DNA from 3 places in the Thermaerobacillus caldiproteolyticus genome. Region 2 is predicted to be linked to each of the others. Evidence: riboswitches for the same ligand, from Rfam matches in the RefSeq annotation. Region 2 holds a riboswitch; each other region holds the start of a gene.
What was found. Region 2 has a riboswitch for lysine ahead of ISX45_RS02075 (amino acid permease). Riboswitches for the same ligand answer to the same signal wherever they lie in the genome.
Positions count from the first base shown of each region.

Region 1: it holds a riboswitch for lysine, as region 2 does, so the genes downstream of both, ISX45_RS11625 (aspartate kinase) here and ISX45_RS02075 (amino acid permease) in region 2, are expected to answer to the same signal.
Region 3: it holds a riboswitch for lysine, as region 2 does, so the genes downstream of both, ISX45_RS07565 (amino acid permease) here and ISX45_RS02075 (amino acid permease) in region 2, are expected to answer to the same signal.

Region 1 is NZ_CP064060.1:2,319,275-2,326,755, reverse strand. It holds gene ISX45_RS11645 (hypothetical protein) at 1-33, shown strand, start outside; gene ISX45_RS11640 (FTR1 family iron permease) at 61-993, shown strand; gene ISX45_RS11635 (nucleoporin-interacting protein) at 1,046-2,488, shown strand; gene uvrC (excinuclease ABC subunit UvrC) at 2,507-4,279, shown strand; lysine riboswitch at 4,349-4,527, shown strand; gene ISX45_RS11625 (aspartate kinase) at 4,628-5,851, shown strand; gene ISX45_RS11620 (YslB family protein) at 5,894-6,349, opposite strand; gene ISX45_RS11615 (succinate dehydrogenase cytochrome b558 subunit) at 6,638-7,246, shown strand; gene sdhA (succinate dehydrogenase flavoprotein subunit) at 7,282-7,481, shown strand, end outside.
Region 2 is NZ_CP064060.1:383,928-391,408, forward strand. It holds gene ISX45_RS02060 (GNAT family N-acetyltransferase) at 1-286, opposite strand, end outside; gene ISX45_RS02065 (MarR family winged helix-turn-helix transcriptional regulator) at 1,148-1,588, shown strand; gene ISX45_RS02070 (phosphate propanoyltransferase) at 1,819-2,385, shown strand; gene ISX45_RS02075 (amino acid permease) at 2,421-3,845, opposite strand; lysine riboswitch at 3,944-4,113, opposite strand; gene ISX45_RS02080 (M3 family oligoendopeptidase) at 4,273-5,967, shown strand; gene ISX45_RS02085 (NUDIX domain-containing protein) at 6,057-6,527, shown strand; partial or broken gene ISX45_RS02090 (N-acetyltransferase family protein) at 6,539-7,056, shown strand; gene ISX45_RS02095 (ABC transporter ATP-binding protein) at 7,185-7,481, shown strand, end outside.
Region 3 is NZ_CP064060.1:1,540,853-1,548,333, forward strand. It holds gene ISX45_RS07555 (S8 family peptidase) at 474-1,829, shown strand; gene ISX45_RS07560 (YitT family protein) at 2,023-2,607, opposite strand; lysine riboswitch at 2,753-2,938, shown strand; gene ISX45_RS07565 (amino acid permease) at 3,040-4,506, shown strand; gene ISX45_RS07570 (twin-arginine translocase TatA/TatE family subunit) at 4,642-4,809, opposite strand; gene ISX45_RS07575 (H-type small acid-soluble spore protein) at 4,899-5,081, opposite strand; gene ISX45_RS07580 (hypothetical protein) at 5,062-5,268, opposite strand; gene ISX45_RS07585 (acyltransferase family protein) at 5,365-6,360, shown strand; gene thiE (thiamine phosphate synthase) at 6,374-7,030, opposite strand; gene thiD (bifunctional hydroxymethylpyrimidine kinase/phosphomethylpyrimidine kinase) at 7,045-7,481, opposite strand, start outside.

The DNA.
Region 1 (7,481 bases), 1.8 Mb from region 2:
GTCATTTATTCGCTACGGCGAAGACGAACATAATCGTTCGGGAGGAAAGGGGATCATCGCATGGAAGTTCAAGCGCTGTTAATTACGTTTCGTGAAGCGTTAGAGGCTCTGCTTATTGTTGGAATTATTACGTCTTATTTAAAGCGTGTCAATCATAAAGAATATACGAAATATGTATGGCTAGGGGCTGGATTGGCTGTTTTAGCGAGCGCTGGTGTTGCGCTGCTCTTCCAGGTCGTTTTTACAGGGTTTGCGGTCATGGGAAGCGAAACGTATTTAAAAATCGCGATTATGTTTATTTCTGTGATTTTGTTAACGCAAATGGTCTTTTGGATGGCAGAGCATAGTCGCGACATGAAAAAAAGTGTCGAAGGAAAGATGGATAGATTTATTACGACAGGGAATGTCGTCGGCATGGTGATTCATTCGTTTTTAGTCGTGCTTCGTGAAGGTGTGGAAACAGTATTTTTCTTTGCTGCCATCACGCATGGAAACCTTGGAGCAGCGATGCAAGGCTGGGGAGCGGCAACAGGCATTATGATTGCCGCAGTTGTCAGTTACTTCTTCTTCAAAGGTACAATGCGCGTACCGCTCAAAACATTTTTTAAGGTGACAGGTGCGTTCATTATTTTGATTGCTGCAGGGCTGTTAGTTCAAGGAATTTCCATGCTTCAAGATTTAAACATCATCGGCAGCGTTATGCCGCATGTATACGATTTGACATGGCTGTTACCTGAACATCCGATTGACTATGAACACTATCTTCGTGACCACGGAGTTGCGCCGATTTTCTCAGGAAATGTCGGTGTATTTTTAAAAGCGCTGTTCGGGTATTCGGCGATGCCGTCATTAGAAGAGGTCATTGCTTACGTCGGTTACTTTGTCGTTATTTATTTATTAGTCACCAGTCGACATGCGAAAGAAACAAGAAACGCGGAGCAAAAAGAAGCGGACGCTCAAGCGCTTGGACCAAAAACAAAAAATGTTGTGTAAAAAGTACAAGACGCTGTTGTCTTGTGCTTTTTCATTTGTAAAGGTGAGGAACATGGTAAAACATTTTCTGGGAAATAATCGATTTGTGTCATATTTTAGTTTGTTCATCTTATTTATCGTATTTTATGTTGAGATTCGTTATGCAAGCTCTTATGCTGCCACATGGGATCAAGTTGATTTCGTACTTGCGTTAGACCGCTATGATTTATTGGCAATGCAACCGCATTTTCCGGGGTATCCGTATTTCATTCTTGGCGGTATGTTTGTTCACGCGTTCATTGATAATCCTGCGAAAGCCTTATCTGTGTTTAATGTGCTTGCCTTGTTATCAGCAACGATCCCAATGTTTTTCCTTCTTAAAAAGAATCACTCAACCAAAATAACATTGCTCATCATTGCGCTCATTCAATCGGCAAGTTATGTGATGGTCATTGCTGACGAGCCAATGTCAGAAGGAGCAGCATTAGCGGTTTTATGGTGGTATTGGTGGGCGATAGAGAGAGCAAGAGAGAATACCGCGTGGTGGACGCAACTTCTTCCCTTAGGCTTTTTTAGCCTATTAATGGGAATTCGCCTTTCATACGCTCCTTTTGGAGTTGCCATCGCATTTTTATGGTATGAAGATTGGAAACGGAATCGAAACGTGAGGAGAATTCTTTTCTTTTTGCTTGCCTTTTTTCTCTTTCAACTTATTTGGGTGACGGCGGTTGCTGCCACGGAAGGAAGCTTCAAATCCTTTTTGAAGCTTGCTTTTTCGTTTACGAATGGTCATTTTCATGAATGGGGCGGTGCAGCTACGAGCGATGAGCAATCATTTTTTCAGAGAATCATCCAATTTATATTTTATAATATCATTTGGATAGGTGTAGCGAGTAAAACAGTGTTGTTGCTTTTGTTATATATCGTTATGCTGATATGTGCTCGCCAATCCCGCTCATTTATGTTTTCACGCTGGCTTGTTTTTTCCGGCTTCGCTTATTTTCTTTGGGCATTATTAGCCCAAAACATTGACAAGCCCCGCCACATTGTTCCGCTCATTCATCTTCTTTTGTTTTACGGATGGGCGCGTTATTTTAATAAAACAGTATCTGCTAATCGGCTGGTGTTAGCGGTGATGATTTTGACCGCTCAACTCATCGTCGGAGCGTTCAATGTGCGAGAACAAGCATCGCGCTTGCCAGCAACGTATCAGTTGGCGTATGATTTACAAAACAGCAATGAACGTTTCGTGTTGTATACGTGGGAAGAAACGAGGGTGTTACAATATCTTCACGTTGATTTTCCCCATAAGCAAGTGTTACATTTTTCATTTTTTTTACAGGACAAGGAGAACTATCAACATGTTAAAATTTATATGACAGATCATGTCATAAAAGGATTTCGAGCGCAAGGAATTTCTCTTGCCGGACATTTGCGCAAAGTGAAAACGTATCATTCAAGTACACTGGCGGATCCGGTATATGGGAACATCACCTTATATGAATGGATAGATTAAAATAATGGAGTGATTATGATGCATGATCACTTAAAAGAAAAATTAGCCGTACTTCCGGAACAACCGGGCTGTTATTTAATGAAAGATAAAAATGGTACGGTCATTTATGTAGGAAAAGCAAAAGTACTAAAAAATCGGGTGCGTTCGTACTTTACGGGGACTCATGATGGAAAAACGCTGCGGCTCGTCAATGAAATTGCCGATTTTGAATATATTGTCACATCCTCCAATGTCGAAGCGCTTATTTTAGAAATGAACTTGATTAAGAAATATGACCCTAAATATAATGTCATGCTAAAGGATGACAAAAGTTATCCGTTTATAAAAATTACGGCAGAGGAGCATCCTCGCCTCATCATTACAAGAAAAGTAAAAAAAGATCACGGAAGATATTTCGGCCCATACCCGAACGTGCAAGCGGCGAATGAAACAAAAAAACTGCTTGACCGTATTTATCCGCTTCGGAAATGTTCGACGCTGCCAAACCGAGTTTGTCTGTATTATCATATGGGACAATGTTTAGCGCCGTGCGTGCATCCTGTTTCCGAACAACAAAATAAAGAGATCGTCGAACAAATCGTGCGATTTTTAAACGGCGGATATAAAGAAGTGAAAAAAGAGCTAGCGGAAAAAATGATGAAAGCGGCCGAAGCGCTTGAATTTGAACGGGCTAAAGAATATCGTGACCAAATCGCTCATATTGAAGCAACAATGGAAAAACAAACGATGACGTTGAACGATTTCGTCGACCGCGATGTATTCGGTTATGCCTATGACAAAGGGTGGATGTGCGTTCAGGTGTTTTTCATTCGTCAAGGAAAGCTAATTGAACGCGACGTTTCGATGTTTCCAATGTATCAAGACCCGGATGAAGAACTGTTAACATTTTTAGGGCAATTTTATACAAAAGCGAATCACTTCAAACCGAAAGAAGTCATCATACCTATGGATATTGACGGTGAATTAGCGGAGAAGCTGCTAGAGGTAACGGTTGTTCAGCCAAAAAAGGGAAAGAAAAAAGAACTTATTGATTTAGCATGCAAAAACGCGGCAATCGCGTTAAAAGAAAAATTTTATTTAATTGAGCGTGATGAGGAACGGACGATTAAAGCGGTTGAAAACTTAGGAAAAACGCTTGGAATTCCGACGCCGCACCGCATTGAAGCATTTGATAACTCAAATATTCACGGAGCGGATCCTGTTTCCGCGATGATCGTCTTTATTGACGGCAAGCCGGAGAAAAAAGAATATCGCAAATATAAAATTAAGACGGTCGAAGGCCCTGATGATTACGAGTCGATGCGCGAGGTCGTAAGGAGACGCTATACGCGTGTGCTAAAAGAGCAATTGCCGCTTCCCGACCTTATTATTATCGATGGGGGAAAGGGGCATTTAGCCGCTGTGCGTGACGTGCTTGAAAACGAATTAGGGCTCGATATTCCGCTTGCCGGTCTTGTGAAAGACGAAAAACATCGCACATCTGAATTGATTATGGGCGATCCACCGCAAATCGTTTCATTAGAGCGAAACAGCCAAGAATTTTATTTATTGCAGCGCATTCAAGATGAGGTCCATCGTTTTGCGATTGCGTTCCATCGCCAAATGCGGGGAAAATCGCTGTTTCAATCGGTGCTGGATGATATTCCGGGCGTCGGTGAAAAACGCAAGAAAGCGTTATTGAAACATTTTGGCTCCATCAAAAACATGAAAGAAGCAACGGTGGAAGAATTACAGAAAGCGAACATTCCACTGGCGGTAGCCAAAAAAATTTATGAGAAATTGCGAGAATAATATTGTCAACGAAATAAAAGTTTGATATGATTTCCCTAAATTGCATATTCATACACTTCCGAGCGCTGAAGTGAAGATAGAGGTGCGAACTTCAAGAGTAGGCATTCTGAGGAAAATGAGTTCCGAAGACGAATGTTGAAAGGGGAGCGTCGCCGAAGCGAAAAAAGTCTCATTGCTTTTTTCGCTGGTCCTGCGTTTAAGAAATGTAGGACTGTCAAGATGATTCATCTTGGAGAGCTATCTCACTGTGTAAAGCGAACGTATTTTTTCGTTATGCACAGCAATGAGACCTCTCATTGCTGTTTTTTATTTCTATACCGAATTATTTCAGGATAAAGGATGAGGAGAATGGCTATCATTGTTCAAAAGTTTGGTGGAACATCAGTCGGTTCAATTGAACGTATTCAAAACGTAGCGAATCGAGTAGTAGAAGAAGCAAAAAATGGGAATCAAGTTGTTGTTGTTGTGTCTGCAATGGGAAAAACGACGGATGAGCTTGCTCAGTTGGCAAAACAAATTTCCAAGCAGCCAAGCAAACGAGAAATGGATATGCTTCTTTCGACAGGAGAACAGGTGAGCATCGCACTTTTAGCGATGGCATTGCATGAAAAAGGATATAAAGCCATTTCCTTGACTGGATGGCAAGCAGGGATAACTACGGAAGCGATTCATGGCAATGCGCGCATTATCAATATTGATACAGCGCGTATTCGTCGCCATCTTGAGGAAGAGGCGATTGTCATTGTTGCAGGTTTTCAAGGGGTAACAGAAAATGGAGAAATTACGACGCTCGGACGCGGTGGTTCCGATACAACGGCGGTCGCGTTGGCAGCGGCGTTACAAGCGGAAAAATGCGACATTTATACCGATGTGACCGGCGTATTTACGACCGACCCGCGCTATGTGAAAACAGCAAGAAAACTCCAAGCGATTTCATACGACGAAATGCTTGAGTTAGCGAATTTGGGAGCCGGGGTATTGCATCCACGCGCCGTTGAATTTGCGAAAAACTATCAAGTGCCGCTAGAAGTGCGTTCGAGTATGGAAAATGAGAGAGGCACGATTGTAAAGGAGGAAGTTTCAATGGAACAACATTTAATCGTGAGAGGTATCGCATTTGAAGATCAAGTTACAAGAGTTACTGTTCAAGGGCTCGCAAGCGGATTACATACACTACCAACGATTTTTACCGCATTAGCGAACCGTGGAATTAATGTCGATATCATTATTCAAAGCGTGACAAGTGCTGAGACAACGTCTGTTTCGTTTTCAATTCGAACAGAAGATTTAAAGGAAACATTACAAGTATTACAATCGCTGGAAGGAGCGAAAGTCGAGTATGAAAGCAACTTAGCGAAAGTCTCTATCGTTGGGTCCGGCATGATTTCCAATCCGGGAGTGGCTGCGCAAATGTTTCAAATATTAGCAGAGCGCGGAATTGAGATTAAAATGGTAAGCACATCGGAAATTAAAATTTCAACGGTGGTTGAGGAAGCAAACATGGTTTCAGCAGTGGAAGCGTTACACGAAGCGTTTCAACTCGATGAAGAAAAGGTACCAATCCGTTCATAAATAAAGAGAAATGAAATAAGAAGCTTGCATGTTGCAGGCTTCTTATTTCATCACTTCGTCTTTACGGTCCCATTTCACCGTAAACACAACTTTTTTTGTTCGCTTTTTTGGTTGTTCGTATGCTTCAGCAACACAGTGTTTTTGCTGTTCGATTTGCTGAGCAAGAAAACCGGCTTCTAATTGAAACGTGCATTCTTCGTTGAGCGCCAATCGTGTCGTCACAAGCTCTCCGGTTAACTCAATTTCAAGTTCATCGTTGCGTTCATTTATAACGGTTAGCGTTCCCCATCCAGCTTTGTCAAAAAACGACATCACGTCATCGAATGTTTCTAGTGGATAGCGGCGTGCCAAGTTTTTTCCAGCCCAATATAAAATATTAGGAGTCTCTTTTCCTAACAAATCAGGAAGAAGAACTTCGCGAATCAGTTCATAACCGAACCCAGAAATATGAAGATGTTGCAACGATTCATATTGCTTTTCTAACGGTAATTGTTTCACATACTTCCCCTCTTTCTAACCAACATTATAGCTAAATGGGGAAAAACGTGCATCATATTTCTTACTTTGGGAATAGTAATTTTATAAAAAAATATTGTTGTAATTTTCGAATGATTGAACATTTTATGAACTCGTTTTCTTGACGCTTCTACATTGTGGGAGTACAATGAATGTGACGCATGATTAATGGAAATGGAAGCATTTACAGTTCTATTAATCATGAAGTTCTAGATTTCGTGGATGGGGAATGCACTATTTTCATTGTCACTATCTAAAGGGGGTTTATATATGGCAGGAAATCGCGAGTTTTTTTACCGTCGACTCCATTCACTGTTAGGGGTCATTCCAGTTGGAATTTTTTTAGTACAACATTTAGTAGTGAACCATTTTGCGACAAAAGGACCGGATGCCTTTAATCGCGCGGCGGGTTTTATGGAGAATTTGCCGTTTCGTTATTTTTTAGAAATATTTGTTATTTTTCTTCCGTTATTGTTCCATGCGATTTATGGTCTTTATATTGCTTTTACGGCAAAAAACAATGTCAGTCGCTATGGTTATTTCCGCAACTGGATGTTTATGCTGCAACGACTAACAGGGATTATTACTCTTATTTTTGTCACGTGGCACGTATGGGAGACGCGTGTACAAGCTGCGTTTGGAGCAGAAGTCAATTATGAAATGATGGCGAATATTGTTGATAATCCATTCATGCTTGCTTTTTATATCGTAGGGATTATTTCGACAGTATTCCACTTCGCAAACGGTTTATGGTCTTTCTGTGTAAGCTGGGGATTGACAGTGAGTCCTCGCTCACAACAAGTATTTACATATGTGACAATGGTGATTTTTGTTGCGCTTTCCATCGTTGGCATTCGTGCCATTTTAGCATTCGCTTAATCCACAACTAGCAATCTTTTAGGGAGTGAGTCACGATGAAAAAAGGAAAAATCATAGTAGTTGGTGGCGGTTTAGCCGGACTAATGGCAACCATTAAAATCGCGGAAGCGGGTGTGCCAGTTGAGCTGTTTTCGCTTGTGCCAGTAAAGCGATCTCACTCTGTTTGCGCTCAAGGTGGGATTAACGGTGCAGTTAATACAAAAGGCGAAGGGGACTCTCCATGGGAGCACTTCGA
Region 2 (7,481 bases):
CGACGCGTTCTACTTCATATAAACATCGTTTCATAATGCTTCTTCCAAGACCTTGTCCTTGGTAATTTGCATGAACAATAACGGAGCCAATTGATGCGATAGTCGTTCCATATTGAAAGAGGGCCGCACTGGAAATCCATTCGTTATGGAGGCGATGGCCAAACATTGTTCCAAGTGACAAATATATATGAAGGCGTTCAGCAGTAAAGTTCCAACCAACGCTTTCAGCTAGTTTCTGTAATGAGGGCATGGCGCTTACATCGATTTTTTCTATTTTTCCCAGCAACGTTCTTCCCTCCTTCAAATGTCTTAATGAAAAGCAATCCGCTTGTTTCCATCTCCATAGCTTCTTTATAAACAAATAAACAGCACGTTCCAGATGCAAAGGCAAGGCCGTATGGAACAAGCTGTTGAAGCGCCGATATTAAACAAAAAACGAGAAGCAATGTTACAATTTCGATCGCACCGGTGAGTGTGGCGATGATAGGCGAAAATATTTTGATGGATTAAAAAGAACTGCTAAAAACGCTTCAAGTGCATTTTGAAATTCAATTGCTATTTCCTGTGTCTGAAACTTCGAAGCATAGCTGATGCCAACAGACACCCTTTCATGAATATTGTGCAATATAATGGACGCAATAATGAGTGACGCTTTTTCATTAAACTGAATGATTTTTCGTATGTTCTAAATTCATATGGACAATCGTTGTTTCGGGCGAAGTTCATGTTAGCCCCCCTAAATATAACCCCATTGCTAAAGCAGGGTATCCTTCTGTTCCTAGCGCCTCAGGAATGAGAGAGACCATCATAATTCCCGCTGAAAGACTAATAAACTATCGCGCCAACGCTGGGGAATGGATTAGGCTAAAAATAACATCGGGACGGCTCCCAATCCTGTCGATAAAGCAGAAAGAATGTTGCTGGTTAGTACTTATTCCATCTAATCCCCCTTTATGCGCTTTTGACATTATATGTCTCAAAAAGTATGATAAACTCCCAAATCATCGAACCTGCCTATTTATAGTATATAATAATAGATAAAATAAAAAAATTGCGAATGATTTGAACGTTGAAGGAATTCATTGACAAAAATCGTATTTTTCGCTACAATGGCTTCGAATTCGAAGATTAAAGGGTTTGATTATAGATGGAGAGAAAAGAAGAGATTGCGCAATCGTTAAAGCTGTTTATTGTCTTATCAAGGGCGTATCGAGCCGTTAGTGATCAAGTTCATAAGTCCATTCAAGAGTTCGGTGTCAATCCAACCGAATTTGCGGTTCTGGAGTTGCTTTACCATAAAGGCGATCAGCCGTTACAGCAAATTGGTGAGAAAATTTTGCTCGCCAGCGGCAGTATTACGTATGTCGTCGATAAATTAGAGCAAAAAGGATTTATTGTCCGAAAAGCGTGTGAAAAAGACCGCCGTGTCACCTACGCTTCTATTACCGAAAAAGGAAAGACATTTATTGAGAATGTATTTCCGCAACATGAACAAACGATTCATGAAACACTTGCCGGATTGACATCGGAAGAAAAAGAACAGGCAATTTCGCTATTAAAAAAATTGGGATATGGCGTAAAACGTTAAGAAAAGTGGAAGCGCCGTAATCTGCTCTCGAAGCCAAATGTTCTTGGCTTACAGAAGAGCTTGTCATCTCCCAAGACCGTTGGTTTATGACAAGAGAGCTAAGCGCTGGTGCTGGGCAACGCTTCAACGTTGATACTTTCTTAACTTATAAAAAATAAGTGGCTGTTGTGATACAGCCACTTATTTTTTTCAAAAACGGATAAGCTATAAGGGAAAAGGAGGGGATAGTCATGATGATTCCTGTAGGAGTGTCGAATCGCCACATCCATTTGTCCAAAGAACATTTGGCGCAGTTGTTCGGTGAAGGAGCAGAGTTGACGGTGTTAAAGCCATTGTCACAGCCAGGGCAATTCGCCGCCAAAGAAACGGTTACAGTGGAAGGACCAAAAGGAAAAATTGAAAATGTCCGCGTATTAGGGCCGGCACGTTCGATGACTCAGCTTGAGATTTCCAAAACCGACAGTTTCAAGCTAGGGGTACAAGCGCCGATTCGTTTATCCGGAGATATCGAAGGAACACCGGGCATTACAATTCATGGTCCGAACGGAACGATTACCGTCGACAAAGGGGTGATTATTGCGAAACGTCATATTCATATGACGCCAAGCGATGCAGAAACGTTCGGGGTGAAAGATAAGCAGGTTGTGAAGGTCAAAACACAAGGAGAACGCGCCCTAATTTTTGATGAAGTTATTGTCCGAGTGAGCGAACAGTTTGCATTAGATATGCATATTGACACCGATGAAGCGAATGCGGCCGGATTAAAAACCGGGGATTATGTGGAACTGATCGTATAGAAAAGAGGGGCCTGTGAACTGAAGCCCCTCTTTCTTTACGCAGACATTTTTTGTTGTGTTTTCGTTGACTGTGCCGCTTTTTTCACTTGCGGATAGAAGATAATGCCGCTTGCCAGCAAGGCAACGCCAAGCATGAATGTTTTTAAATCCGCTGTTCCTGCAATGATCACCCATACGGAATAAACGGTAGCCAGCGCAGCGATGATGCCATCAACAATGCGAGTGCGGCGAGCTCGTTCATACGTTTCTCCTGTTAATGTGAGTTTTAATTGAAAGACAGAGGCGATAAAATAAGGAACGAGATACGCTAATGTCGCAATGTAAATGACAAAATCAAACGCCGCTGACATCGAATGGGAAATCGTCGAGAAAATAAAAATTTGCGCCAATCCATTTGAAAGAATTAATGAAAAACTTGGCATTCCTTTTTTATTTTCTTTTAAAAATGCTGGAATAAACAAGCCTTGTTTTGCGGCTTGGTACGGTACTTCTGCACTTAATAGCACCCAACCAAGCGTAGAACCTAACAAACTAATCAATCCAAGTCCGGCAAGAATGTATCCGCCGCTCGGTCCTAAAATCGTTCCAATGGCATCGACAAGCGGTTTTTCCGATTGAATCAACTCTTTTTGCGGCAATAAGCCCATGACCAGCACGCTAATTCCGATATAAATTGCAAGGGCGATGAAAAGACCAAGAATCGTTGCCCGCTTAACGTCGGATTGTTTTTGTGCTCGTGACGCAAAAACAATCGCTGATTCGACGCCAATAAACGCCCATAATGTAGCAACAGCGGCATTATTGACTTGACTTAAAAGGCCAATAGAATGTCCGGCTTCATCATAACGGGGAGCGACAAATGAACCGATGTTGCTTTTTTCAAACGCGAATAAGCTAATGACAATAAATAAGAAGAACCCAAGCACTTTTGCCGCGGTAGCGATAAAGTTTAATTTTCCTGCGCCTTCAATTCCGCGTAAAATAATAACGTGCATGCCCCACAATAAAGTCGTGCAAACGATAAATGTTAACAAGTTTCCGAGTTTTACATCAAGAGAACCGATGGTAAACAATGATTGCTTGCTTGTTAAAATCGGGAAAAAGGTCGATAAATAACTAGCGAATGTCGTAATAATTGCGACGTTGCCGGCGAAGTTACCAATCCAATATCCCCATGAAGACATGAATCCTGATAAAATGGAAGCATTTGAGCCCTTTGGAAACAACTCTTTTGCATAAATTTGCGGCCCGCCGTTTAATTCGGGTTTGCGAATTGCTAAGTTGCCAAAGACGAGAGCAGTCATTAATACACCGCCGCCAGTTAATAGCCACGCGCAAATGACTCCGAGAGGGCTCGCTGCTTCCGCTAATGAGCGCGGGAGCATAAAAATTCCCGAGCCGACCATATTTCCAACGACGAGCGCTGTTAATACCCAAAGCCCTAATTTATGTTGCTGCAATGTTGTAAACTCCCTTCTGTTGCTGCACAGATCTTTTAAACCAAAAAAAATACACCCTTAAGTTTTCAACGGGTGCACGAAACATCCGCATCCAACTTAATGTGGATAGCTCTCCATCGTTTGCTAGAAACGATGACAGTCCTGCTTCTGTTCGAATGCAGGTCCAGCTTGCAGCGCCAGAGCTCACAATGAATCCTTTCGTTTAAATTCATTGACTCTCTGCGTCTTGTTCAAGCTATTTTTATTCATTGCAACTTCTATCTCATCTAAGTTGACAAAAAGAAAAAATATTCATTTGACGACATTATTATACATTCTGCGACAAATTTCGTCAATCATCTTCTTCATTGGAAAAACAGGAATTTTGCTCTCCAAGATTGAATAAAAATTAGGATTAGGAAATTTTTAAGAAAAGGAAGGGATTCATTTGAAGTTTTCGGAGTTTCAGTATAAACGACCGGACATGGGAGAAATAAAAGCAGCGTTTCAAGAGGCGTTACAAACGTTTCAAGAAGCAACAACGATAGAAGGACAGCATGAAGCGATGAAGCAGATCAATGCGATTCGCAACGAGTTCAGCACGATGGCGAACATTTGTTATATTCGTCATACAATTGATACAAATGACGAGTTTTATAAACAAGAACAAGACTTTTTCGATGAAGTTGAACCGTTGATGAAAGGACTTGTGAACGATTATTATAAAGCGCTTGTCGCTTCTCCGTTTCGGGCGCAGTTGGAGGAAAAATGGGGGAAGCAGCTGTTTGCTTTGGCGGAGACGGAACTAAAAACGTTTTCTCCAGACATTTTAGAAGATTTGCAGCTCGAAAATAAATTAACGAGCGAATATACAAAGCTTGTTGCTTCGGCGAAAATTTTCTTTGAAGGGGAAGAACGGACGTTAGCGCAGCTTCAGCCGTTTGTTGAATCGCCAAACCGTGATATGCGCAGACGGGCAAGCGAAGCGAGATTTGCTTTTTTCAAAGAACATGAGGAAAAATTTGACGAGATTTATGACCAGCTTGTCAAAGTGCGTACAAAAATCGCGAAAAAGCTCGGATTCAAAAACTTTGTCGAACTCGGTTATGCCCGCTTAGGGCGGACGGATTACAACGCGGAGATGGTCGCAAAATTCCGAGAGCAGGTAAAAGAGTTTATCGTTCCAATTACGGTGAAGCTCTACGAACGTCAACGTGAACGTATCGGAGTCGATCGGTTGAAGCATTATGATGAAGCGTTTGCGTTTCCAACAGGAAATCCGACTCCAAAAGGGGATGCCAACTGGATTATTGAAAACGGGAAAAAAATGTATCAAGAGCTGTCGCCGGAAACGGATGAATTTTTCCGATTTATGGTGGACAATGAGCTGATGGATCTTGTCGCGAAAAAAGGAAAAGCAAGCGGCGGATATTGTACATATATCGAAAATTACAAAGCGCCGTTTATTTTCTCGAACTTTACGGGCACATCCGGGGACATCGATGTGCTAACCCATGAAGCAGGCCATGCGTTCCAAGTATACGAAAGCCGTCATTATGAAATTCCGGAATATAACTGGCCGACGTTAGAGGCTTGTGAAATTCATTCGATGAGTATGGAATTTTTTACATGGCCATGGATGGAATTATTTTTTAAAGAAGATACAGAAAAATATAAGTTTGACCATCTAAGCTCCGCATTGCTGTTTTTACCGTATGGCGTTGCTGTTGATGAATTTCAACATTTTGTCTATGAGAATCCGAATGCGACGCCGGCGGAACGTAAGCAAGCGTGGCGCGAAATCGAGAAGAAATATATGCCGATAAGGGACTATGATGGAAACGAGTATTTAGAACGCGGCGGCTTTTGGCAGCGGCAAGGACACATTTACACAACGGCGTTTTATTATATTGATTATACGTTAGCACAAATTTGTGCCTTCCAATTTTGGAAACGTTCGCGTGAAAATTATGAAGAAGCGTGGAACGATTACGTAAAATTATGCCGAGAAGGTGGAAGCAAGCCGTTTACTGAACTTGTCAGCATCGCTAACCTCATTTCCCCGTTTGAGGATGGCTGCGTTCAATCGGTAGTCGGTGAGATCGAACGGTGGCTTAATAGCGTTGATGACAAACAGCTTTAACAACAGAAAAGGAAGAAATCAACGAAGGATTTCTTCCTTTTTTTGTTGAATGAAATAATTTTAGTTTTTAAAGAAGGGAGAACAGCGATATGTATCATATTCGTGTCCGCGCTTGTGCTTTAATTATTGAAAATGACGCTGTACTTCTTGTTGAGTTTCAAGACGAAAACGGATTACATTACAATCTTCCAGCAGGTGGCGTAGAACGGGGGGAGTCATTGATTGAGGCGGTAAAACGGGAGGCATTAGAGGAGGCAGGCGTAGAAGTAGAGGTCGGTTCGATTGCATTTGTACATGAGATAGCTCCTCACCTGCAAAAGAATATTTCTGTGACATCGCCACATCAAGTAAGCATCGTATTTGAATGTAAACGGATTAACGATTCCATCCAACCTTGTCCGACTTCACCGGACGAAAATCAAACAGGGGTAAAATGGATTCCCCTTTCTCATCTCTCCCGGATTACTTTGTATCCGAATATTTCGCAACATATTATTGAGTACGCGAACCATCGCCGCTCATTCAACTTAATCGAGGAACATACATTATCGTACGAATGAGGTGGGAAATGATGAACATTCGAAAAGCAACGATCAATGATGCGAACGGAATTGCGACCGTGCATGTGGAAAGCTGGAAAACAACGTATCAGGGAATTGTTCCATCATCTTATTTAGCACAATTGCGCGTTAGTGAAAGAGAACAGAATTGGCGAAGAGGATTACAGCAACAGAAGCACCATATTTTTGTTGCTGAAGAAGACGGAAAGGTATGCGGGTTTATTTCCGGGGGCAGCAATCGGGCTACAAAAGGAAAGGAAGCTGATTACGAAGGCGAAATTTATGCAATTTATTTGCTGAAAGAGGCGCAAGGAAAAGGTATGGAACGAAACTGCTCGAAGCTTTAGTGCGTGATTTTCGTAGTGACGGGATTTGTTCCATGGTCGTGTGGGTGCTTGCCGATAATCCATCGCGGCAGTTTTATGAGCGTTTAGGGGGAAAGAAAATCGCTGAAGAAGTCATAAATATCGGTGGCAAAGAGTTAAACGAATGGTGCTATGGATGGAGAAGTATTGAATGTTTAGCGTAGTAACGGATGGCTGCCTGAATTATGATGGCAGCCAAAAAAATTTAATAATGAGTGATTACTCACTTTACAAAATATTTTTTTTGTATAAAATAGAAGTGAGTAATCACTCACGAAAGGAAGGGTATGCTATGTCAGAAAAGCCGTGTATTTGTATGAAACATGTATCTAAAAGTTTTGGTAAAAAGAAAGTAATTGAAGATGTATCTCTTGAGGTATACAGCGGGGAAATTTTTGGGATGCTCGGACCTTCGGGAGCAGGAAAAACGACGATTGTCAAAATGATCGCTGGAATTGATGAAGTTACCAATGGAACGATTGATGTATTAGATACAAAAATGCCTAGCCTTCATGTCATGAAACGAATTGGTTTTATGGCACAGTCTGATGCCTTATACGGTGAGTTAACAGCGTTAGAAAATTTACAG
Region 3 (7,481 bases), 1.2 Mb from region 2:
TGTCGCAATGCAACGAGCGGTATCTGCTTTAGAACTCCAATCACGACTTCAAAAAACACAACTACACACCATGGCTTACAAAATCTTTTAGCTTATGAGCAAAACAACCAGCGTTCTTAACCGATTGCTACGGATTTTGTCATCACCAAGAAAAACGATGTAAAAGTCTATACGATGTGACGAAGCATCGCTCCGGAAATATGCAATACATTAAAACAGCATTTAAACGCTGTGATTCAATTTCAAGGGCAAACTAGCCAATATATGAATAAAGTCTACGATTATCCCACGAACGCGCAAAAGAAGATACACGTAGACACGCAGGCGTCTTAACCCCCTTTACAAACAACGAACGATAATTCTCACCTTCCCTCTCCGCAATGTTTCAACTATGGGATTCGGCCGCGACAGCCGGAATCCCATTTTTCATATTTTTTTGCGATTGATTCATTCTAATGAATGAGGTGAAACGTATGAAAAAAACATCATTTTTGATCATTGTCACTGGACTTGCCATTGTCTTCGTTACCGTTGCAGGAATCATTGCTTTGTATCGTCCCGCAGTAAACGAACAACAAGCTCAACAGTTAAAAACCGCCCCAGCCCCTTATGAGCCAGCGCCTCGTTCCCATCCGACCATCATTACCCTTAATAGCTTAGCGATGAACGAGACGATCAAAACCAAATTAAATCGCCATCCAAGGATTGTGAAAATCAATCATAATGGCCGCGACCAAAGCCATTATTACAATCACGAAATTACCGTTCGATTTCACCGGATGCCGACGGAGCGGGATATAGCGCGCATCGAACAAGAGATTGACGGAACAGCAGTCAACCGTTTTGACCATTTTTTCATCTTTCGCTCCAACAGCAAAACGTATAACGAATTAATCAACTACTTTCGCCAACATCCGAATGCTGCCTATGCCGAACCGAATTATATTTTTTTGCAAAATGAACAGCCAAACGACTTACTGTATTCGCGCTATCAATGGAATTTGCCAGCCATTCAAACGGAGGAAGGATGGCAGCTTTCCCACGGGAAGAAAAGCGTTACGATTGCCGTCATTGACAGCGGTGTCGATCTTGACCATCCCGATTTAGTTCATCGCCTTCAAAAAGGATATAACGTGCTAGCAGATAATGACATCCCTCAAGACGATAACGGACATGGTACACATGTGGCGGGCATTATTGCTTCAGAACCGAACAATCACGAAGGTATCGCCGGTATTACGTGGTTTAACCCCATTATGCCGATTAAAGCATTAAATAATGAAGGATACGGCACATCCTTTGACGTCGCAAAAGGAATTCGCTGGGCGGTAGATCATGGAGCTAAAGTGATTAATTTAAGCCTTGGCAACTATCAGACATCGACATTATTACAAGAAGCTGTACGCTACGCCTATGACCACGATGTCGTCTTAGTGGCTGCTTCCGGAAATGATCGCTCATCACAGCCTAGCTTTCCCGCCGCTTATCCTGAAGTATTAAGCGTCGGTGCAATCAATCCTGATGGCTCATCTGCTGAATATTCCAATTATGGAACTTATTTAGATGTTGTGGCTCCGGGAACGAATATTCCAAGCACATTTCTCGGGCATCGCTATGCAGCTCTTTCTGGCACATCAATGGCCGCTCCGCATGTGTCCGCTCTGGCAGGACTTATTCGCTCTTTGAATCCGAAACTAACGAACAAACAAGTTATGCAAATCATCACAAGAACAACCGTTGATTTAGGCCCAATCGGAAAAGATGCATATTTTGGTCACGGATTAATTAACGTATATCGCGCCCTTGAACTTGCCAATGACTTGCGATGACAAGAAAAGCGGAAGCGTCCAATTTCTTCTATATACTTGACCACGTCCTGTGAATAAATGACGAAATATCGCCATCCCAGCTCTCTCAAAGCTAAATGCTCTTCGCCGGCAGAAGTGCTTGTCACTTCCCAAGCGCTAGTTTGGCACAAGAAAACTAGCAGCGATTCAACGCTTATATTAAAGGATGGAGACGTCAAATGATGGGGCGACTCCATCTTTTTGTTTCGGTCAATATTGTAGTCACAATACCAACGACTGTCACAACGATGAACGAGTGAAGAAATGACGTCGAACCGATTAGAAAACTCCCTACTGTAATAATCAACGCATCCATTATAAAAATGATAATCCCTACATTCCAATTTGTGATTCTAGCGATAAATTGGGCTAATAAATCTGTTCCGCCCGTGCTTGTCTCTTCCCGTAACATCATACCGATGCCTGTCCCGACAAAAATTCCGCCAATAATCGAGCTGATCATCGGATCAACCGATACCGTCCCACGCAACACCGAACATACATCGATCATTAGTGAGGAAAATAACAGTCCATGCAAACTATTGTAAAAAAACGGTCGATAGTAAAACCATGCAATAATATAAAGCGGTACGCTTACCAACATGGTCGTCAACCCTACTTTAACTTGCCAAATGTATTTCGCGATTAAGCCGATTCCAATGATTCCCCCGTCTAACAAGTGATGGGGAACCAAAAAAACGTTAATGCCAATGGCTAGTAAAACGCTGCCGACACCGATTGCAACCATCTTTTTGAACATTTGTGCCACACCTCATTTTTTTCGCTCTATTTCAATATATATGGCACTGTTTTTAAAGACTTGTCTCTTAATATTTTTATATTGCCGCGACTACAAAAATCATTTACAATATGATTGGTACAACTGAATAGGACGCTCATTAGACCAATGAGGTAGAGGTCGCAGCTTTTATGAGTACGGTGAACGAGACGCAGAGACGTCAAAGACTTCACTGGAAAGGAAAAGCTGCCGAAGCTTGGGCATTTCTCTGGATGCTTAAGCTGGGGCTGTTGCCGAATAGGAACAGCACTGTCACGTTTGCATGGAGCAGACGTGGAGCGCTATCTTCATGGAAGGTTTGATGCGTGCGGGTATTGAGTACACTGCCGTCGAATCTCCTTCGACGGCTTTTTTATTCCTCAATTATTCTAATGAAAAGGAGTGATTGAACCAATGGAGACAGTCACGAAAAAAGAAGCAATGTCTGCTTCCGATTCTCTGTCCTCGAATGAGTTACACCGAAAATTAAAGGCTCGGCATTTAACAATGATTTCCTTAGGAGGAACGATTGGCACAGGTTTATTCCTAGCAAGCGGTAGCGCCGTTCACACAGCAGGGCCTGGCGGAGCACTCGTTGCGTATGCGGCCATTGGAATTATGGTGTACTTTTTAATGACAAGCCTTGCAGAAATGGCTACATATATGCCGGTCGCCGGCTCATTTAGCACCTATGCCACAAAGTTTGTGGACCCAGCTTTAGGATTTGCGCTAGGATGGAACTATTGGTACAACTGGGCAATCACCATTGCCGCCGAATTATCTGCCGTCACGATGATTATGAAGTTTTGGTTCCCTAACAGCCCTTCGCTTTTATGGAGCGCGCTTTGTTTAGCCGTCATGTTTCTATTAAACTATTTATCCGTAAAAGGATTCGGTGAAGCTGAATATTGGTTTTCTCTTATTAAAGTCGCAACTGTTATCATTTTTTTAATTGTGAGCTTTTTGATGATTGTTGGGATTATGGGCGGTGAAGCAGTCGGCTTCAAAAACTTTACGATTGGAGACGCTCCATTTCATGGCGGGTTTATGGCGATGCTTGGAATTTTCATGGCAGCAGGATTCTCCTTTCAAGGAACAGAATTGTTAGGGGTAGCTGCCGGCGAAAGCGAAGATCCTAAGCGCAACATTCCGCGTGCCATTCGCCAAGTATTTTGGCGCATCCTTTTATTCTATGTCTTAGCTATTTTAGCGATTGGTTTATTGATTCCTTACACGAATGAAAAACTTGCCAATAGCGATGTAACCGTGAGCCCATTTACGCTTGTATTTGATAAGGCAGGAATTGCGTTTGCTGCTTCCGTCATGAATGCAGTCATTTTAACAGCGGTTCTATCGGCTGGTAACTCAGGGATGTATGCATCTACTCGCATGCTGTGGGACTTAGCTCGCGAAGGTAAGGCACCGAAATTTTTAGCAAAGTTAAACAAACGCGGCGTACCTGTGAATGCGCTTATCGTCACTTCATCTTTAGGAACGCTCGCCTTTTTGGCCTCTTTATTTGGGGACGGTGTTGTCTATACATGGTTGTTAAATGCCTCAGGAATGTCGGGGTTTATCGCATGGTTAGGAATCGCCATCAGCCATTACCGTTTCCGAAAAGCCTACGTTGCTCAAGGTCGGGATCTTCGCGATTTACCTTATAAAGCAAAATGGTTTCCTTTTGGTCCAATCTTTGCGTTGGTTCTTTGTACGATCGTTATTTTGGGACAAAACTATTCTGCATTTATAGGTGGAACAATCGATTGGTATGGCATTCTCGTTTCTTATATTGGCTTACCACTATTTATTATCGTTTGGTTAGGGTATAAATGGACGAAAAAGACAAAAGTCGTTCCGCTTCATGAATGTAAATTCAAATAACAATTAGAACACCATCTGCCCGTGGCATCTCCTTCTAAACTAAAAAGCGTCTATTCATTTTGTAACAGGCTTTTGTGATACCATTGTTTATATCAATAAACATGGGCTTGGTGTACAGCTACACCAAGCCCATGTTTATTTTTGTACCTTTTGCTCTTCGTCGTCGATAATTCCTTTTGTCGCATTTTTAAACTCACGAAGCGTTTTCCCTGCTGCTCGACCAAGTTCCGGCAATTTCTTTGGACCAAAAATTAACAACGCAAAAAACACGATAAGGGCAATTTCGCCAAATCCAATATTCATCGTATTCACTCCATTTTCCAATGATCCACTAAATCACCACATTCAACATATCCTATTTCATTATATCACACGCTAATAATAGAAGCTAGCTAGTTCCGCTCTTGAAGAAGGCGAACAGGAACTTCCATTTCTTCTTCGGACCGTTCTTTCAGATAAATTCTTGCCATTTTTCGTTCCTCATCAACGTGCTGGATGAATACTTGTTTTCCTTCATACATAACGGGAATGATTTCTCCCGTCTCAGCAATTTGTTTAGCGCGCATGACTTCCATCGTTATTTCCCTCCTTTTCATTATCTTTTGCACTATCTTCTGCTATTACCCGTAATTCTTTCCAGAATAATTCATCATTGCAAATAAGCTGCACATACGGATGAACAATTTGCTCGAGTTCTCCTGCATCTCCTTTTGCATTGATAATTTCTAGCAATTGAGTCATATCTGTCGTTTCGTGTTCCATGATTTACCCTCCTGTCGATATTCAACGCAATATCACCCCCATAACAAGCAAAAAAAATTCGAATTAGTATAGAAAAAAGAGATGGGGGAAGGTGTGATGAGCGAACGCGATTGCTATTTCGACAATGCGAAATGTTTTTTAATGCTCCTCGTCGTGTTTGGCCACTTTCTCCGCCCTTATATTGATAGTGAGTTGTTTGTCCATAGCTTATACGTTTGGATTTTCTTTTTTCATATGCCAGCGTTTATTTTAATTTCCGGCTACTTTGCTAAAGGATTTCGTCAGCATGGGTATTTGAAAAAAATCACGAAAAAATTATTGCTTCCTTATCTTATTTTTCAACTATTGTATTCGATTTATTATTCGTTTTTATATGAAAAAGATACGGTACAAATCGATGTTTTTACACCGCATTGGAGTTTATGGTTTTTAATCAGTTTGTTTAGCTGGAATATATTATTATGGATTTTTGCCAATATACCTAAACATATTTCTCTATTGATCGCCTTGTTACTCGGCGTGGGGGCCGGAATGATCGAAGCGGAAAAATGGTTGAGCTTATCTCGAACATTCACGTTTTTTCCGTTCTTTTTAATGGGTTTTTTCTTGCAGAAAAGCCATTTTGAACGATTGCTGACACGACGTGTTCGCCTATTTTCACTAATCGCCTTAATCGGCATGTTTATCTGTATTCATCTCGGGTTTCCTGATTTGCCGCAAGAATGGTTGTACGGCTCTAAATCATATGAAACGCTAGGTGTTCATGAAGAAAAAGGAGCTATAGGTCGACTGATTATTTATGGAGCGAGCGCTTTCATGATGTTTTGCTTTATGGCGCTCATCCCAAATCGTCGCTTACCAATTTCAACGTTGGGCACAAGAACGTTTTATATTTATATTCTTCACGGGTTTATTTTAAAATATTTACATGTGACCCATTTTCCTGATTTCATTATGGACATTCACGGCTATCCGTTGTTGCTCCTTTTATCATTGTTCGTCATGTTCATTTTAGGAAGCGAACCGATTGTTCGGCTTGTGCGACCTCTAATTGAATGGCGCTTTCCAAAAAAGAAACGGGCTGTTTCGTAACTGAAACAGCCCGTTATTTAACTTTTACACATTGAACAAATTGTCTTGTTGCATCAAATGGCGACTCTGCAGAGGCGATCGCGCTAATGACAGAAACACCATCAGCTCCAGCAGCGATGACTTCACTTGCATTTTCATGCGTGATTCCACCAATCGCCACGATCGGAATGTCGATGCCGCTGTCACGAAGAAACCGAATGATAGAAGCGCCTTGCGCCTCCTTTGCATCGTCTTTCGATGTCGTTGGAAAAATTGGACCGACACCGATGTAATCAGCTCCAGCTGTCATCGCCGCGCGCGCTTCTTCCAAATTGTGAGCGGAAACGCCAAGAATTTTATCGCCGATCTTCTTGCGAACGACATCGGCTTTTTCATCGTCCTGTCCAATATGCACTCCATCCGCATCGAGCTCAATTGCTAATTCGACGTCATCGTTGACGATAAACGGCACGCCATGTTGTCGGCAAATCTTTTGCAACTCTTTTGCGAAAGCATACTTCTCCTCGCCTGTGAACGCCCCTTTTCCTTTTTCACGGAATTGAAACAATGTGATCCCGCCAGTGATTGCTTCGGTTAAAACGTTCAAAGGATTTTTCTTACAGTTGCTGCTGCCCATAATAAAATACACGCGTAACAATTCTTTCATCGTTTCTGTTGAGATTCGTGTCACCGTTCATCACCTAATCATGATAAATTCGCTTGTCGGTACGCCCAATGATTCGTCGGACCATGACCGTGACCAATGCCTAATTCATGCTCAATTGCTGCTTGAATAAATGCTTTCGCTGTTTGTACCGCTTCCTTGACGCTGCGGCCTTTCGCGAGTTCCGCCGTAATCGCTGCTGCAAATGTACAACCTGTCCCATGCGTATGGTTCGTTTCGATCCGTTTGCTTGTAAAATATGAAAATTCATGACCATCGTACAATACATCGACTGCTTCATCGTCGTCATCATCATGACCGCCTTTAATGACGACATGCTTGACACCTAGTTCATATAGGCGCTTTGCGGCTTCATGGCGATCATTGATTGTCCGGATTGTCATGCCTGTTAACACTTCCGCTTCCGGAATATTAGGAGTAATGACCATCGCCAATGGAAGCAAGTGTGTTTTTAAGG